One region of the Methylobacterium sp. HJ2 genome, then DNA from elsewhere that is predicted to be linked to it. Evidence: predicted binding sites of a transcription regulator. Region 1 holds the regulator's gene; the other holds the start of a gene.

Region 1 (5,737 bases):
GTTCGTCTTCGCGCCGCTCTTCGCGCGGTTCGTGCAAGTTCCTGTCTCTAACCTCGTGGAGGGCCTGCCCCTCGTCGGAACGCTGCTCTACGCCCGGGTCCCCTCCGGCGTCGGCATCCTCACCGCCGGCATCATCCTGGCGATCATGATCGTGCCCTTCGTAGCCTCGATCGCGCGCGACATGCTGGATCAGATCCCGACTATCCTGCGCGAGAGTGCCTACGGCATCGGCTGCACGACTTGGGAGGTGGTGCGCCACGTCTTGGTGCCGCAGGCCTCGGTCTCCATCGTCGGCGCGATCATGCTCGGCCTCGGCCGGGCGCTCGGCGAGACAATGGCAGTGACCTTCGTGATCGGTAACGCCAACAGGCTCTCGGCCTCGGTCTTCGATCCGGGCTCGACCATCGCGTCGCGCATCGCCAATGAGTTCAACGAGGCCGACGGCATGCAACTCAACGCCCTGATGGCGCTCGGCTGCATCCTGTTCGTGATCACGTTCGTCGTGCTGATCGTCGCCCGCCTTCTGACGCGCCGCGTCAAGGTCGCCTGACCGACTCCGGCGACGCCGCTGGGCCGACTCGAATTCGCTGTGACGCGTGCAGCTGTCGCGGAAACCCCGAGTTCCGCTGGATGCCGCGCTGGAGGCTAAGATGGACGCCACCAATCCCCTCGCCGCGACCGCGCAAGCGCCGCTGCCAAGCCGCGTGCGCGCCTCGCGTCGCAATGCCGATCGGATCCTGCGTGGGGCCTGCCTTGCCGCCACGGTGCTCGGCGCCGTAGTGCTCGGCTCGATCCTCCTGATGCTGATCGTCGAGGGCCTGCGCGGGCTCTCGCCGACGCTGCTGACGCAGCCGACCCCCGGGCCCGGTAGCGAGGGTGGCGGCATCGCGAATGCGATTCTGGGCAGCCTGATTCTGACAGGCCTCGGGATCGTCATCGCGACGCCGATCGGCGTCATGGCCGGCACCTTTCTCGCCGAGTACGGCCGCACCTCGAAGATCGCGGACGTCATCCGCTTCCTCAACGACATCCTACTGTCGGCGCCCTCGATCCTGATCGGGCTGTTCGTCTATACCCTGATGGTGCGCCCGATGGGCACCTATTCAGGCTGGGCCGGGGGCGTGGCGCTCGCCATCATCGCGACGCCGGTCATCGTGCGCACCACGGAGGACATGCTGCGGCTCGTCCCCGGGACGCTGCGCGAGGCCGGGGCGGCGCTCGGCGCGCCCGCCTCGACCGTGATCATGAGCGTGTCGTGGCGCGCGGCCTCGGCCGGCATCGTCACCGGCATCATCCTGGCGCTCGCCCGAATCGCCGGCGAGACAGCGCCACTGCTGTTCACCGCGCTGAACAACAACAGCTGGTTCAACGCCAACCTAATGGGCGGCGTCGCGAACCTGCCGGTGATGATCTACCAGTTCGCCCTCTCGCCCTATCCGAATTGGCAGCAGCTCGCCTGGGCCGGGGCGCTCCTGATCACCGTCACCATCCTGGCGCTGTCGATCGTCGCCCGCGTCTTCATCAAGCCGCAGCGCGCTCGCTGAGCCGCCCTTCCGAAGGATTCCGAGCATGAGCTTCGCCGCTTCGATGGCCGCAGAGGCTGACCAGCGCCCGCGCGCGGATAGCGCGGCGCCAATCCGCATCGCAGTCAAGGACCTCAACTTCTACTATGGGCAGTTCCACGGCCTGAAGAACGTCAATCTCAATTTCCACGACCGGCAGGTCACGGCCTTGATCGGCCCGTCGGGCTGCGGCAAGTCCACCTTGCTGCGCACGTTCAACCGGATCTACAGTCTCTATCCGGAACAGCGCGCGGAAGGGCAGATCCTGCTCGACGGCGAGAACATCCTGGACGCGAAGATCGACCTGAACGACCTGCGCTCGCGCATCGGCATGGTGTTCCAGAAGCCGACGCCCTTCCCGATGTCGATCTACGACAACGTCGCCTTTGGCATGCGTCTCTACGAAAAGCTGCCGAAATCCGAACTCGATGCCCGCGTCGAGGCTTCGCTGCGCAAGGCGGCGCTCTGGGACGAGGTGAAGGACAAGCTCAAGCAATCCGGCATGGGGCTCTCGGGCGGCCAGCAGCAGCGCCTCTGCATCGCCCGCACGGTGGCTCAGCGCCCGGAGGTGATCCTGTTCGACGAGCCGACTTCGGCCCTCGACCCGATCTCGACTGGCCGCATCGAGGAGTTGATCGAGCAGCTGCGCAACGAATTCACCATCGTCATCGTCACGCACAACATGCAGCAGGCCGCGCGTATCTCGCAGTTCACGGCGTTCATGTATCTGGGCGAGCTAGTCGAGTTCGGGCCGACGAACCGGATCTTCATGAACCCCGAGAAGCGGCAGACCCAGGATTACATCACCGGCCGCTTCGGCTGATCGTCCTGCCTGCACCCCATCTGCCGCCCGAGGATCGAACCATGCCCGGTCACATCGTCAGCTCCTACGACACCGACTTGGAGGATCTGCGCCGCGCGATCTCAGAAATGGGAGGCGTCGCCGAGAAGATGGTCGCTGAAGCCTCCGACGCCCTTGTGCGCCGCGATTCCAGTCTCGCTCAGGCCGTGATCGTGGCGGACAAGCGTCTCGACGCGCTCCAGCGCGACATCGAAGAGCGTTCGGTCCTGTTGATCGCCCGCCGCCAGCCGCTGGCGATCGACCTGCGCGAGACGATCTCGGCCATCCGCGTATCGGGTGATCTCGAGCGGATCGGCGACCTCGCCAAGAACGTGGCCAAGCGCGTGGTGGCGATCAGCGACCAATCTGTCGGCCAGAAGATCGTCATCGGCGTCCAGCACATGAGTGATCTCGCCGAGGCGCAGCTCAAGGACGTGCTCGACGCCTACGCGAGTCGCGACGTCAAGGCCGCGCTGGATGTCTGGGAGCGCGACGGCGCGATCGACGCGCTCTACAACTCGCTGTTCCGCGAGCTCCTGACGTACATGATGGAAGATCCGCGCAACATCTCGTTCTGCACGCACCTGCTGTTCTGCGCCAAGAACGTCGAGCGCATCGGCGACCACACCACCAATATCGCCGAGACGATCCAGTACTTAGCGACCGGCGAAACGCCGACTGGCGACCGACCCAAGAACGACGCTTCCAACTACGCCACCGTCAGCCCGGGTGAGGCCTGACGCGGCCGGGACGAGGACGTCTCCCGGCTCCGAACCGCACGGATTGAGCACATGCGTACCCGTATCCTGATCGTTGAGGACGAAGAGGCGCTCACCACCCTGCTGCGCTACAATCTGGAGGCCGAGGGCTTCGAGGTGGAATCCGCCGCCCGTGGCGATGAGGCGGAGTTGCGCCTCTCCGAGCAGGCACCTGATCTCGTCCTGCTCGACTGGATGCTGCCGGGCCTCTCTGGGATCGAGATCTGCCGCCGGATCCGGGCGCGGCGCGAGACCGAGCGCTTGCCGGTAATCATGCTGACGGCGCGCGGCGAGGAGGGCGACCGGATACGCGGCCTCGGCACCGGCGCCGACGACTACATCGTCAAGCCGTTCTCGGTGCCGGAGCTTCTCGCCCGCGTGCGGGCGCTGTTGCGCCGCTCAAAGCCCGCTCACGTCGCCGATCTGCTGGCGGCCGGCGACATCGAACTCGACCGGGTCAGCCACCGCATCCGCCGCAGCGGCCATGAGATCCATCTCGGACCTACCGAATTCAAGCTGCTGGAGTTCTTGATGCAGAGCCCGGGCCGCGTGTTCTCGCGCGAGCAATTGCTCGACGGGGTCTGGGGTCACGATGTCTACATCGATGAGCGGACGGTCGACGTGCATGTCGGTCGCCTGCGCAAGGCACTGAACCGGCCGCGCCAACCTGATCCGATCCGCACCGTGCGGGGGTCCGGCTACGCCTTCGACGAGACCTTCTCGCTCGAGGCTTGAGGGAGAGCCGCTGCGGTTACAGCTCGGATCGCGTCAGCGCGGCTCCGCCGCGCCAAGCACCGTGGCGCCGGCCGGCCGGACGCTCGCCAGTGCCGCCAGCACCGTGCCCTCGGTGAGGATCTGCGGCAGCACCTCAGGCGCCGCCACGCCCGTGTAAAGCAGGTAGAGCGGCACGCCGCTGCGGCCGTGGCGCTCTAGCAGGCGGGTGATCTCGGGGTTCTGGTTGGTCCAGTCGCCTTTCAGGACGGCGATCCCGCGCGCGCGCATCGCCGCCCGCACCGCTTCGGTCGAGAGCGAGGTGCGCTCGTTGACCTGACAGGTGATGCACCAAGCCGCCGTCATATTGACGAAGACCGGCCTGCCAGCAGCGAGAAGCCCGTCGAGGCGGGCCTGGGTGAAGGCCTCGACACCGTCGGCGTGCGCCTCAGCGCCGGGGGGCAAACGGTCGCGGTCGAGCGTCAGGGCGAGGGCGGCCACCGCGGTCACCGCCAGGATCGCGAGGGCGCGGGTCGCGCGGCCGGCGAGGCCCTCCGCCTCGCGACCGCGCTCCCAGGCCCAGGCGGCGAAGCCCACGAGCACGAGCCCGATCAGTGCCGCGAACAGTCCCTCCGGCCCGATCTGCTGAGCGAGCACCCAGACAAGCCACGCCACCGTGGCGTAGACCGGGAAGGCCAGCACCTGCTTCAGAGCCTCCATCCAGGCGCCCGGGCGCGGCAGAACGCGCACAGCCCCCGGCCACAGGGTCAGCGCCAGAAAGGGCAAGGCGAGCCCGAGCCCGAGGCAGGCGAAGATGACCAGCGCAGCCGCGGCGGACTGCGTGAGCGCGAAGCCGACCGCCGTGCCCATGAACGGCGCCGTGCAGGGCGTCGCTACGATCGTGGCGAGCACGCCGGTAAAGAACGAGCCCTCCAGTCCGGCCCGCCGGGCGAGCCCGTCGCCGAGTCCGACGACCCGACCGCCGAGATGCACGGCGCCCGACAGGCTGAGGCCCATCAGCAGGAGCAGGTAGGCGAGCATCGCCACCACCACGGGCGATTGCAGCTGGAAGCCCCAGCCGAGCCCGGCGCCGCCGCTCTTCAGGACGATCAGCAGCCCGGCGAGGCCAATGAAGCTCGCGAGCACCCCGGCGGTGTAGGCAAGGCCATGCAGGCGGACGCGCTGTTCACTCTCTCCGGAGTGCTGCACGAGCCCCAGGACCTTGATTGACAGGACCGGGAACACGCAGGGCATCAGGTTGAGGATCAGGCCGCCGAGAAGCGCCAACGCCGCCGCGCCCAGCAGCGTCGGCGTTTCGGCGGGCGCCGGCACCGCCGCCGTGGCCGGCATCTGCCCGGCGGGCGGCGGAGGCGCCTCGTCGCCGATGGCGAAGGCCTGCCGCACCGGGCCCGAGCCGAGATCCTCCGTGAGCGTCAGCACGCCCGGCAGGCTGGTCGGCACGGGCTCGCTCGGCGTCGCGCGGGTCAGGGTCAGGTGCAGTCCGCCGGCGTCGATCCGCAGGGTCTGCTCGGCCGCATTGTCGATCGCCGTCTCGGAATAGGGGAAGAAAGCGGCCTCGCGGATCGCGTCGCCTTTCAGCCCTACGGCATCGAGGTTCAGCACCAGATGCTCGCCCTCGCTCGACAGGCGGGCCGGCCAGGGCGAGGTGATCGGCATCGCCGCTCGCGCCCGGGCGAACAAGGCCTGCGCCTCCGCGGCCAGCGCCGCCGCCTTCGTCACCGGCAGCGTCACGGCGAGTTCGGCCGAGCCCGGAACGCACTCCGTCTCACAGACCAGGTAGGTGAGCTTGGCGGCAAGCCGGACCGGGTCCGCCGGGTCGAGGCTCGGGGGCGGGGTGATCCGCG
Region 2 (5,737 bases), on a different contig from region 1:
GCGGCGGCGCTTGAGAGCGACGCCGGAGGGATCGACCTCCCCCGCGTCCGGCGGAGCGTTCGCCGCTCAGCGCTGCCCGAAGGCCGTATCGCGGAACAGGTCCTTGTATTCCCGCGGCTGCGAGCGCCAGTACTGCTTCGGCGCGCGCACCTGGGCACCGAGCTCGGCCGCGGCGTGCCAGGGCCAGCGCGGGTCGTACAGCATGGCCCGCGCCAGCGAGATCGCGTCGGCGCGGCCCTCCTGCAGAATCGCTTCGGCCTGTGCGGCTTCCGTGATCAGCCCGACCGCGATGGTGGTCAGCCCCGTCTCCGCCTTGATCCGCTCGGCGAAGGGCACTTGGTAGCCGGGGCCGAGCTTGATCGCCTGCTTGGGCGAGACGCCGCCGGTCGAGACGTGGATCGCCGGGGAGCCCGCCCGCTTCAGGGCCTGGGCGAGGGCGACGGTCTCGTCGAGGTCCCAGCCGTCCTCCACCCAGTCGGTGGCCGAGACGCGCAGCCAGACCGGGCTGCCCGCCGGGACCACCGCGCGCACCGCGTCGTAGATCTCGAGGGGGAAGCGCATGCGGTTCTCGAGGCTGCCGCCGTAGGCGTCCGTCCGCTTGTTGGCGAGCGGCGAGAGGAATTGATGCAGCAGGTAGCCGTGCGCCCCGTGCAGCTCGACCGCCTCGATGCCGAGGCGGACGGCGCGTTTCGCGGTCGCCACGAACTGCTCGCGCACCCGCTTCAGGTCGGCGGCGTCGAGGGCGTGCGGCGCCACCTCGCCGTCGCCGTGCGCGAGCGCCGAGGGCGCCTCGGTGCGCCAGCCATAGGGATGCTCCGGCGGGATCTGCTGGCCGCCGGACCAGGGCGCCGCGCTCGAGGCCTTGCGGCCCGCATGCGCGATCTGGATGCAGACGGGGATCGGCGCGTAGCCCCGCACCGCGTCGAGGACGCGGCCGAGCGCCCGCTCGCAGCCGTCGTCGTAGAGGCCGAGGTCCCAGGCGGTGATGCGCGCCTCCGGCGAGATCGCGGTCGCCTCCAGCGTCAGCAGGCCCGCGCCCGACATGGCGAGATGGCCCAGATGCATCATGTGCCAGTCGGTCGCCTGCCCGTCGCGCGCCGAGTACTGGCACATCGGCGCGATCAGGATGCGATTCTCGAGCGTCAGCCCGTCGAGGGTCAGCGGTTCGAACAGGCGTACGGTCATGCGCGGGGCTCCCGGGTCGGTCGCCCCCTATCTGTCGCGGCGCGGCCCGGTATGCCAGTCCGGCCCGGCATGGCGGCGTTGCGCTGTCATGGGCCCCCGATTCCGCGCTGCTCCAGGCTGGCGCCGATCTCGTCGAGGACGGCCGCATCGTCGATCGTGGCCGGCATGGTCCAGGGCTCGTGGTCGGCGATGCGCTTCATCGTGGCGCGCAGGATCTTGCCCGACCGGGTCTTGGGCAGGCGCGGCACGGTCAGCGCCAGCTTGAAGGCCGCCACCGGGCCGATCTCGTCGCGCACCTTGGCGACGAGCTCCCGCTCGATCTCGGCGGGGTCGCGCGCAACCTGCGCCTTCAGCACCACGAAGCCGCAGGGCACCTCGCCCTTGAGCGCGTCGCGGATGCCGATCACGGCGCATTCGGCGACGTCCGGATGGCCGGCGAGCACCGCCTCCATGCCCCCGGTCGAGAGCCGGTGGCCGGCGACGTTGATGATGTCGTCGGTCCGCCCGAGCACGGTGATGTAGCCGTCCGCGTCGATCACGCCGGCATCCGAGGTGTCGTAGTAGCCGGGAAACGTCGCGAGGTAGCTCGCGCGCATGCGCGCGTCGGAGCCCCACAGGGTCGGCAGGCAACCGGGCGGGAGCGGCAGGCGGATCGCGATGGTGCCCATCGTGCCGGGTTCGACCGGCTTGCCGCCTTCGTCGAGGACCTGCACGTCGTAGCCCGGCATCGGCAGGCCGGTGCTGCCGTGCTTGACCGGCAGCAGCCCGAGCCCGATCGGGTTGCCGGCGATCGGCCAGCCGGTCTCGGTCTGCCACCAATGGTCGATCACCGGCCGGTCGAGCACCCGTTCGGCCCAGGCCACCGAATCGGGGTCGGCCCGCTCGCCCGCCAGGAACAGGCTGCGGAAGCCCGTGAGGTCGTGGCCGGCGACGAGCGCGCCCTTCGGATCCTCCTTCTTGATCGCCCGCAGCGCGGTCGGGGCCGTGAACAGGCAGACCGCCCCGGTCTCGGCCACCACGCGCCAGAGGGCGCCGGCATCGGGCGTGCCGACGGGCTTGCCCTCGTAGAGCACGGTGGTGCAGCCGTGCAGCAGCGGGGCGTAGACGATGTAGGAATGGCCCACCACCCAGCCGATGTCGGAGGCGCAGAAATAGGTCTCGCCCGGCTGGACGCCGTAGAGGTTGGGCATCGACCACGCGAGCGCCACGAGGTAGCCGCCGGTATCGCGCACCACGCCCTTGGGCTTTCCCGTCGTGCCCGAGGTGTAGAGGATGTAGAGCGGGTCGGTCGCCGCCACGCTCACGCACGCGGCGCGCCGCCCCGCGGCTTCGGCCGCCGCGACGGCCTCGGCCCAGTCGCGGTCGCGGCCCGCGACCAGCGTCGCCGCGCATTGGGGGCGCTGCAGGATCAGGCAGGCCTCGGGCTTGTGCGCGGCGGCGGCGATCGCCGCGTCGAGGAGCGGCTTATAGGCCACCACCCGGTTCGGCTCGATGCCGCAGGAGGCGGCGAGCACCACCTTGGGCCGCGCGTCGTCGAGGCGCACGGCCAGCTCGTTGGCCGCGAAGCCCCCGAACACCACCGAGTGCACGGCGCCGAGCCGGGCGCAGGCCAGCATGCCGAACAGCGCCTCGGGCACCATCGGCATGTAGAGCACCACGCGGTCGCCCTTCCCCACCCCGAGATCGGCGAGCACGGCGGCGAGCGCGGCCACCCGGTCGCGCAACGCGCCGTAGGTGATCGTGCGCTTCGTGCCCGTGACGGGCGACTCGTAGCGGATCGCGGCCTGGTCGCGCCGCGCCCCGTCCGCGTGGCGGTCGACGGCGTTGTGGCAGGCGTTGAGCGTCGCGCCCGGGAACCAGCGGCCGTAGGGGCCGGACTCCGCGTCGAAGGCGCGCTCGGGCGGGTGCGTCCAGTCGATGGCGCGGGCGGCCTCCAGCCAGAAGCCCTCGGGATCGCGGACGGCGGCCGCGTGAACCGACGCGTAGCGTCCGGGCAGGCTGGCGGAGGTCATGGGCGGCGCGTCCTCGGGTCCGCTCTTGCTCGGCGGCGCGCGATCTTAGCAGAGGCGGAGGGCGGGACGGCAAGGTGCCGGACGCAAAACCGCCGCTCCGGGCGTTCCGGAGCGGCGGCTCTGTCGGTCTGGGGAGGAGGGCGAATCAACCGGTCGGGCCGGTCCGGCCCGGACGCCTCAATGGACCGTGTCGGCCGAGGCCTGCAGGCGGTTGATCTCGTCCTTGAGATGGAGCTTCCGTCGCTTCAATTCGGCGATGTGCAGATCGTTTTCCGAGGGCCTGTGGATCGCTTCGTGAATCTCACGCTCGAGGGCTTCGTGCTTCCGGGTGAGTTGGCTCAGATGCGTCTGCAGCGACATGAGGCGAATCTCCTGTCATCGTTCTGACGCCCCGAACCTGCCACATGTGAAGCCGGCTGTCGAAGGCAAACTACGGAGATTTGGCCGGGATGGTGGCGGATCGGTTTCCAAGCTCGGTTGCCGTGCCGGCATGCCTGTCGCATGCTCCGGCGCGGCGTTACGGCGGGTTCAGCAGGCAACAATGACGGTCGATACGGAGGACGGGCAGACGGATCTCGTGGCGGAGCTCGGCCGCCTGAAGGAGGAGCACCGCGACCTCGACAGCGCCATCGACGCCCTCGAGCGCAACGTGGCCGGGGACCAGCTCCAGATCCAGCGCCTGAAGAAGCGCAAGCTCACGCTGCGCGACCGCATCGCCTACGTCGAGGACCAGATCACCCCCGACATCATCGCCTGAGGATCCGGATCGGGATCGGCAGGGGATCGGCATGGGGATCGGGGCGCCGGCCGCCTTGCGGGCCACCGCGCGCGGCTGTAACGCCAGGGTTTCGCCGGAGGCCGCCATCCAGGGCTCCGGCTTCCGTGCGCGGCGCCGCCCGCGCGCAACCCGCGAGACCTGCCCTTGAGCACCTCGGCTGCGCCGGTCGCCATCATCATGGGGTCCCAGTCCGACTGGGCGACGATGCGGCACGCCGCCGAGACCCTCGACGCCCTCGGCATCGCCCATGACGACCGCATCGTCTCCGCCCACCGCACCCCCGACCGGCTCGTGGCCTTCGCCAAGGGCGCCAAGGCGGCGGGCTTCCAGGTGGTGATCGCGGGCGCGGGCGGGGCCGCCCACCTGCCCGGCATGGCCGCCGCCATGACGAGCCTGCCGGTCTTCGGCGTGCCTGTGGAGTCGAAGGCGCTCTCGGGCCAGGACAGCCTGCTCTCGATCGTGCAGATGCCCGCCGGCATTCCGGTCGGCACGCTCGCCATCGGCCGGGCGGGCGCGGTCAACGCCGCGCTCCTGGCCGCGGCCGTGCTGGCGCTCGCCGATCCCGCCCTCGCCGCCCGCCTCGAGGCGTGGCGCGCCAACCAGAGCGCCGCCGTGGCCGAGCGGCCGGAGACCGAGGTTCCGTGACACAGACCCGTCTCGCGCCCGGCGACACGCTCGGCATCGTCGGCGGCGGCCAGCTCGGGCGCATGATCGCCCTGGCGGCGGCGAATTACGGCCTCAAGGTCCACGTCTACGCCCCCGACGCCGACAGCCCGGCCTTCGACGTGGCGAGCGTCGCCACCTGCGCGGCCTACGACGACGCGGAGGCGCTGGCCGCCTTCGCCGACAGCGTCGCGGCCGTCACCTACGAGTTCGAGAACATCCCGCGCGAGACGGCCGACCTCCTCGCCCGGCACGCGCCGCTCCATCCCAGCGCCGACGCGCTCTCGACCACGCAGGACCGCCTGGCCGAGAAGACCTTCATCAACGGGCTCGGCATCCCGACGGCGCCGTTCCGGCAGGTCGACACGCCCGACGATCTCGCCCGGGCGCTGGAGGCGATCGGCCTGCCCGCCGTGCTGAAGACCCGGCGCTTCGGCTACGACGGCAAGGGCCAGCGCATCATCCGCACCGCCGCCGAGGGCGACCGCAACGCCATCTTCGCCGAGTTCGGCGGGGCGCCGCTGATCCTGGAGGGGTTCGTGCCCTTCGAGCGCGAGGTCTCGGTGGTGGCCGCGCGCTCGGGCGACGGCGGCTTCGCGGCCTTCGACCTCTGCGAGAACGAGCACCGCGACCACATCCTCGCCCTCACCCGGGTGCCCGCGCCCGGCCTCGCACCCGAGACGGGGGAGCGCGCCGTGGCGATGGCCCGGCGGATCGCCGAGGCGCTCGACTACGTGGGCGTGCTCGCCGTCGAGATGTTCCTGGTGCGGGACGAGGCCGGCGAGCACCTGATCGTCAACGAGATCGCGCCCCGCGTGCACAATTCCGGGCACTGGACCATCGAGGGCGCCACAACCTCGCAATTCGCCCAGCACGTCCGCGCCGTCTGCGGCTGGCCGCTCGGCGATCCGGCCCGCGTCGGCGGCCTCGCCGTGGAGATGCGCAACCTGATCGGCGCGGAATCGGAGGAGTGGGCGGCGATCCTGAGGCAGCCCGGCGCCCATCTCCATCTCTACGGCAAGGGCGAGGCCCGGCCCGGCCGCAAGATGGGGCACGTCACCCGCCTGAGCCCGCGGTAGCGCCGGGCCTCGCCCCCGCC

The links. Region 1 encodes PhoB, which activates phosphate uptake and scavenging genes when phosphate is short. Its sites were predicted from a motif close to TGTCATNNANCTGTCAT; they were not measured.
Region 2: ACS5RC_RS16845 (YdcH family protein) is a predicted target of PhoB. The motif match lies at 3,571-3,587, and genes of this name have one in related genera.

The regions. Positions count from the first base shown of each region.
Region 1 is NZ_JBWJYM010000001.1:742,218-747,954, forward strand. Features, by position in the region: gene pstC (phosphate ABC transporter permease subunit PstC) at 1-550, shown strand, start outside; gene pstA (phosphate ABC transporter permease PstA) at 651-1,544, shown strand; gene pstB (phosphate ABC transporter ATP-binding protein PstB) at 1,588-2,385, shown strand; gene phoU (phosphate signaling complex protein PhoU) at 2,427-3,143, shown strand; gene phoB (phosphate regulon transcriptional regulator PhoB) at 3,195-3,896, shown strand; gene ACS5RC_RS03480 (protein-disulfide reductase DsbD family protein) at 3,930-5,737, opposite strand, start outside.
Region 2 is NZ_JBWJYM010000006.1:296,020-301,756, reverse strand. Features, by position in the region: gene ACS5RC_RS16855 (NADH:flavin oxidoreductase/NADH oxidase) at 67-1,185, opposite strand; gene ACS5RC_RS16850 (AMP-binding protein) at 1,272-3,197, opposite strand; gene ACS5RC_RS16845 (YdcH family protein) at 3,375-3,557, opposite strand; gene ACS5RC_RS16840 (YdcH family protein) at 3,739-3,954, shown strand; gene purE (5-(carboxyamino)imidazole ribonucleotide mutase) at 4,153-4,620, shown strand; gene ACS5RC_RS16830 (5-(carboxyamino)imidazole ribonucleotide synthase) at 4,617-5,717, shown strand.